One region of the Pseudomonas tritici genome, then DNA from elsewhere that is predicted to be linked to it. Evidence: predicted binding sites of a transcription regulator. Region 1 holds the regulator's gene; the other holds the start of a gene.
The links. The regulator FliA, encoded in region 1, starts transcription of late flagellar genes. The targets are predictions, from matches to a motif close to CTAAAGTTTNNNNNNNNNNNGCCGNTAA.

Region 1 (3,414 bases):
ATTGCCATGGTCGGCCCTGCCGGCATGGGCAAGACCACCACCCTGGCCAAGCTGGCGGCGCGTTATGTGCTCAAGTACGGCGCGCAGAATATCGCGCTGGTGAGCATGGACAGCTACCGTATTGGCGCCCAGGAACAGCTCAAGACCCTGGGCCGAATTCTCAATGTGCCGGTGACCCACGTCGATCCGGGCCAGTCCCTGGCCAACGCCCTCGACCCGTTGCTGCGCAAGCGCGTGGTGCTGATCGATACCGCCGGCCTGCAAGCCAGCGACCCGGCCTTGCGCATGCAGCTGGAAAGCCTCGCCGGGCGTGGCATCAAGTCGAAGAATTACCTGGTGCTTGCAACCACCAGCCAGAAACAGGTTCTTACCGCTGCGTATCATAGTTACAAGCGTTGTGGCCTGGCCGGTTGCATCCTCACCAAGCTCGATGAAACCGCGAGCCTGGGTGAAGTGCTGAGCCTGGCCATCAGTCATGAATTGCCGGTCGCCTACCTGACCGACGGGCCGCGGATTCCGGATGATCTGCATCTGCCGCGCCGTCATCAGTTGGTCAGCCGTGCAGTCAGCGTGCAAATGCAAGAAGAGCCTAGCGAGGAAGCGATGGCCGATATGTTCGCCGACCTTTACCACAGCCCCGCAAAACGGGTGGGTTGAGGTCAGGATGAACACAATGAAATGTATCTACATCGATGGTCTGCAAGCGATTCACGCGGCCAAGCCATGTAGCCTGCGTCTAAGCAAGACAAGGTAAAGAAATAAAATGGGCAGCATGCATCCCGTACAGGTGATCGCGGTGACCGGCGGCAAAGGTGGCGTCGGAAAAACTAACGTGTCAGTGAATTTGTCCCTGGCCCTGGCAGAGCTTGGCCGTCGCGTCATGCTGCTGGATGCTGACCTGGGGCTGGCGAACGTCGACGTTCTGCTGGGGCTGACGCCCAAACACACCCTTGCCGATGTGATCGAGGGCCGCTGCGAGCTGCGCGATGTGCTGCTGCAGGGCCCCGGTGGCATCCGCATCGTGCCGGCCGCCTCTGGCACCCAGAGCATGGTGCACCTGAGCCCAGCGCAGCATGCCGGCCTGATCCAGGCGTTCAGTGATATCGGCGACAACCTCGACGTGCTGGTGATCGACACCGCCGCCGGGATCGGCGAGTCAGTGGTCAGCTTCGTGCGCGCCGCGCAGGAAGTCTTGCTGGTGGTCTGCGATGAACCCACCTCGATCACCGACGCCTACGCCCTGATCAAACTGCTTAACCGCGACTACGGCATGAACCGCTTCCGCGTCCTGGCCAACATGGCCCAGAGCCCGCAGGAAGGGCGCAACCTGTTCGCCAAGTTGACCAAGGTCACGGACCGCTTCCTCGATGTCGCCTTACAATACGTTGGCGCAGTTCCCTACGACGAGTGTGTGCGCAAGGCTGTGCAAAAGCAGCGTGCAGTCTACGAAGCGTTCCCTCGTTCCAAATGCGCATTGGCGTTCAAGGCTATTGCCCAGAAGGTCGATACCTGGCCGTTGCCCGCCAACCCTCGGGGGCATCTGGAGTTTTTCGTCGAGCGATTGGTGCATCAGACGAGCGCAGGACCGGTGCTATGACAGCGAACGGCTACAACGCTTACAAGAAGTCTGCCCGTGACAGCCAGGGCGAGTTGATCGAGCGCTACGCGCCCTTGGTCAAGCGCATTGCCTATCACTTGCTGGCACGCCTGCCCGCCAGCGTCCAGGTCGAAGACTTGATCCAGGCCGGCATGATCGGTTTGCTCGAAGTGTCGACCAAATACGACGCGAGCAAGGGGGCGAGTTTCGAGACGTATGCGGGTATCCGTATCCGTGGCGCGATGCTCGATGAAGTGCGTAAAGGCGACTGGGCGCCGCGTTCGGTACACCGCAATACGCGCATGGTCAGTGACGCAATTCGCGCAATTGAAGCAAAAACCGGTCGCGACGCTAAAGATCACGAAGTTGCGGCCGAACTCCAATTGAGTCTCGACGATTATTACGGGATTTTGAACGATACCTTGGGCAGCCGCTTGTTCAGTTTCGACGACCTGTTGCAGGACGGCGAACACGAAGGGCTGCACGAAGACGGCGCGAGCGCTCATATGGAGCCATCGCGCGACTTGGAAGATGAACGCTTCCAGGGGGCGCTGGCGGAAGCGATTGCCAATTTGCCGGAGCGTGAGCGGCTGGTGTTGGCGCTGTACTACGACGAAGAGCTGAACCTCAAGGAAATCGGTGAGGTCCTGGGGGTCAGTGAATCGCGGGTCAGCCAGTTGCATAGCCAGTGCGCAGCCCGCTTGCGGGGGCGTTTGGGAGAGTGGCGAGCGCGCTGACAGGCAGTGTGGGGGGCACTGCAGACGATACCGCGACGGTGATTGACCTTCGCGGGTTCGACCCGTGGTGGCCCCGGCAGTCCTTTTTGTGTAATGCCTGTTGAATGAAATGGCGCGTCCAGGTGCTGGGCGCGTTTAAGACTGCTTGGAGGTCGAATTGGACAAGAACATGAAAATCCTCATCGTTGATGACTTCTCAACGATGCGGCGGATCATAAAAAACCTGTTGCGTGACCTTGGGTTCACTAACACGGTCGAGGCGGATGACGGCATCACAGCCATTCCGATCCTCAACAGCGGCAGCATCGACTTTCTGGTAACAGACTGGAACATGCCGGGCATGACCGGTATCGACTTGCTGCGCCACGTGCGTGCTGACGAAAAGCTGCGCAGCCTTCCTGTGCTGATGGTGACCGCCGAAGCCAAGCGTGAGCAGATCATCGAAGCCGCCCAAGCCGGGGTTAACGGTTACGTGGTCAAGCCATTCACTGCATTGGCCTTGAAAGAGAAGATCGAAAAAATCTTCGAACGCATCCACGGCTAATGCCATCGCGGGGGAGCTATGGAGCATAAAGAAACGTCACAGGGAGACTTTGAGTCGACCCTGAAAAAGCATGCTCACCAGTTGGTCGAAAGCCTTGAAAAAGGCCAGTTCGGCGACGCGGTGCAGTTGATCCATGAGCTCAACCAGACCCGTGACCGCGGCCTGTATCAGGAAGTGGGCAAGCTCACGCGCGAGCTGCACAGTGCGATCGTCAATTTCCAGATTGACCCGCATATGCCCCAGGCCGAAGAAATTTCGCAAATCACCGATGCCACCGAACGCCTGTCCTACGTGGTCAGGCTGACTGAGGCGGCGGCCAACCGCACCATGGACCTGGTGGAAAATGCCACGCCCCTGGTCAATGGCATGGCCACCGAAGCCCAGGCCCTCAGCGTTGACTGGGGCCGCTTCATGCGTCGCGAAGTCGGGGCTGAAGAGTTTCGTGAGCTGGCGCGTCGGGTCGAAGGGTTCTTGTCACGCAGCGAGCAGGAAAACCGCACGGTTTCCAGCAACCTCAACGACATTCTGCTCGCCCA
Region 2 (3,414 bases), 2.0 Mb from region 1:
CAGGCCGCTGCGACTGTTTATTAAAAACACAGCACTCTGCAAACACGAAAGTGGACGTATAGGGTGTGACGCCTGCCCGGTGCCGGAAGGTTAATTGATGGGGTTAGCTAACGCGAAGCTCTTGATCGAAGCCCCGGTAAACGGCGGCCGTAACTATAACGGTCCTAAGGTAGCGAAATTCCTTGTCGGGTAAGTTCCGACCTGCACGAATGGCGTAACGATGGCGGCGCTGTCTCCACCCGAGACTCAGTGAAATTGAAATCGCTGTGAAGATGCAGTGTATCCGCGGCTAGACGGAAAGACCCCGTGAACCTTTACTATAGCTTTGCACTGGACTTTGAATTTGCTTGTGTAGGATAGGTGGGAGGCTTTGAAGCGTGGACGCCAGTCTGCGTGGAGCCAACCTTGAAATACCACCCTGGCAACTTTGAGGTTCTAACTCAGGTCCGTTATCCGGATCGAGGACAGTGTATGGTGGGTAGTTTGACTGGGGCGGTCTCCTCCTAAAGAGTAACGGAGGAGTACGAAGGTGCGCTCAGACCGGTCGGAAATCGGTCGTAGAGTATAAAGGCAAAAGCGCGCTTGACTGCGAGACAGACACGTCGAGCAGGTACGAAAGTAGGTCTTAGTGATCCGGTGGTTCTGTATGGAAGGGCCATCGCTCAACGGATAAAAGGTACTCCGGGGATAACAGGCTGATACCGCCCAAGAGTTCATATCGACGGCGGTGTTTGGCACCTCGATGTCGGCTCATCACATCCTGGGGCTGAAGCCGGTCCCAAGGGTATGGCTGTTCGCCATTTAAAGTGGTACGCGAGCTGGGTTTAGAACGTCGTGAGACAGTTCGGTCCCTATCTGCCGTGGACGTTTGAGATTTGAGAGGGGCTGCTCCTAGTACGAGAGGACCGGAGTGGACGAACCTCTGGTGTTCCGGTTGTCACGCCAGTGGCATTGCCGGGTAGCTATGTTCGGAATAGATAACCGCTGAAAGCATCTAAGCGGGAAACTAGCCTCAAGATGAGATCTCACTGGGACCTTGAGTCCCCTGAAGGGCCGTCGAAGACTACGACGTTGATAGGTTGGGTGTGTAAGCGCTGTGAGGCGTTGAGCTAACCAATACTAATTGCCCGTGAGGCTTGACCATATAACACCCAAGCAATTTGACTACTCGAAAGAGCATCAGATTGCGGTGTGTGAAGACGATAGAACCGAAAGTTCGATCTCACGAAAACACCGAAAGCTGTCACATACCCAATTTGCTGAAGCGAGGCCATCTGGTCACGACTCAGTACCCGAATTTCTTGACGACCATAGAGCATTGGAACCACCTGATCCCATCCCGAACTCAGTAGTGAAACGATGCATCGCCGATGGTAGTGTGGGGTTTCCCCATGTGAGAGTAGGTCATCGTCAAGATTAAATTCCAAAACCCCTGTTTGCTAACGCGAACAGGGGTTTTGTTTATGTAGAAGTCCATGAATTTCACTGGTACGTTGCTAACACAACGGTCTGGTACACAGAATTTCTTGACGACCATAGAGCATTGGAACCACCTGATCCCATCCCGAACTCAGCAGTGAAACGATGCATCGCCGATGGTAGTGTGGGGTTTCCCCATGTGAGAGTAGGTCATCGTCAAGATTGAATTCCGAAACCCCTGTCTGTTAACGCAGACAGGGGTTTTGTCGTTTAGATCAGCAATTTTGTATTGCTGACAGACCTGATTGATCACCCGGGCATCCAGCCCGTAACTCGCTGCATTATTGGTTGGTTTCATTTTCTATCGCAGGACCTAGACCAAGGTGCCTAAGCGCTCAAAGCGTTCGTTATCCAATCCTCGTACGACAACCACCGGTCGGTTTCCTACGAAAAATGGCGATCCGTCTTACATTTTCCTAAGTTTTGCCTCGGCTTGGCCGAAAGCCTGACGAGCCATGCGTGCACCGAAATAGAGCGGCCCAAGAGTCCGCCTATAACGTTACATGGAATGTTCCACTCGGCACGCTAACCCCCCTTTGGCAAAAGAAGTCGATGAAATGAATCTCAAGTTCAGTCATAAAATTCTGTTGGCCGCGTCAGGCGTTGTGGTTCTGGCCTTCGCGTTATTTACCCTCTACAACGACTACCTGCAGCGCAGTACCATCAAGCAGAACCTAGAGTCGTCCATCGAGCAATCAGGTGAGCTCACCGCCAGCAGTGTGCAGAACTGGCTTAGCGGACGAATACTGGTGCTCGAAAGCCTCACGCAAAACGTCGCCCATCAAGGCGGTGCTGCCGACCTCCCTGGTCTGGTCGATCAACCGGCGTTCACCTCAAACTTCCAGTTCACCTATGTTGGCCAAACCAACGGCGTGTTTACGCAACGTCCGGACGCGAAAATGCCCGACGGCTACGACCCCCGTCAGCGCCCTTGGTACAAACAGGCAGTGGCTGCGGACAAGCCCATGCTTACACCACCGTATATGGCCGCAGTGGGTGGGCAGATCGTGACCATCGCGATGCCGGTGAAAAAGAACGGTGAATTGCTCGGCGTAGTCGGCGGTGACCTGAGCCTGCAGACCTTGGTGAAAATCATCAACTCGGTAGACTTCGGCGGCATCGGCCATGCGTTCCTAGTCAGCGGCGACGGCCAAGTCATCGTCAGTCCTGATCAAGGGCAGGTGATGAAAAACCTCAAAGACATCTACCCCGGCACTCAGTTACGCATCGAGAAGGTCAGTCAGGAGGTCGTTCTCAACGGCCAGGACCGCATCCTGTCATTTACCCCGATCAGCGGCTTGCCCGGCGCAGATTGGTATATCGGTCTGTCGATTGATAAAGACAAAGCCTACGCAGCATTGGGTAAGTTCCGTACTTCCGCGCTGATTGCCATGTTGATCGCCGTGGTTGCGATTGCCGTGCTCCTGAGTGTGCTCATCCAAGTGCTGCTGCGGCCTCTGACCACCATGGGGGTGGCGATGCAGGACATTGCGCAGGGCGAAGGTGACCTGACCCGTCGCCTGGCTGTCACCAGCAAGGACGAGTTCGGCGAAGTCGGCAGCGCGTTCAATCAATTCGTAGAACGCATCCACGCATCGATTTCGGAAGTGTCTTCGGCAACGCGCCAGGTGCACGACTTGTCCCAGCGTGTGATGGCCTCGTCCAATGCCTCTATCATCGGTTCCGACGAGCAAAGCGCGCGCACCAACAGCGTGGCCGCTGCGATCAACGAACTGGGCGCCGCCACCCAGGAAATCGCGCGTAACGCCGCCGATGCCTCGCAGCACGCCAGCGGAGCCAGTGAGCAGGCCGATGATGGGCGCAAAGTGGTGGAGCAAACCATCCTTGCAATGTCGGCACTGTCGCAGAAGATCAGCCTGTCCTGCACACAGATCGAAACCCTGAACGCCAGTACTGACAACATTGGTCACATCC

Region 2: the regulator FliA is predicted to act here: its motif matches at 1,896-1,923, upstream of HU722_RS01620 (methyl-accepting chemotaxis protein).

The regions. Positions count from the first base shown of each region.
Region 1 covers NZ_CP077084.1:4,587,422-4,590,835, reverse strand. Annotated here, with positions in the region: gene flhF (flagellar biosynthesis GTPase FlhF) at 1-657, shown strand, start outside; gene fleN (flagellar synthesis regulator FleN) at 764-1,597, shown strand; gene fliA (RNA polymerase sigma factor FliA) at 1,594-2,334, shown strand; gene HU722_RS20755 (chemotaxis response regulator CheY) at 2,504-2,878, shown strand; gene HU722_RS20750 (protein phosphatase CheZ) at 2,897-3,414, shown strand, end outside.
Region 2 covers NZ_CP077084.1:372,354-375,767, forward strand. Annotated here, with positions in the region: rRNA gene HU722_RS01605 (23S ribosomal RNA) at 1-1,144, shown strand, start outside; rRNA gene rrf (5S ribosomal RNA) at 1,301-1,416, shown strand; rRNA gene rrf (5S ribosomal RNA) at 1,526-1,641, shown strand; gene HU722_RS01620 (methyl-accepting chemotaxis protein) at 2,037-3,414, shown strand, end outside.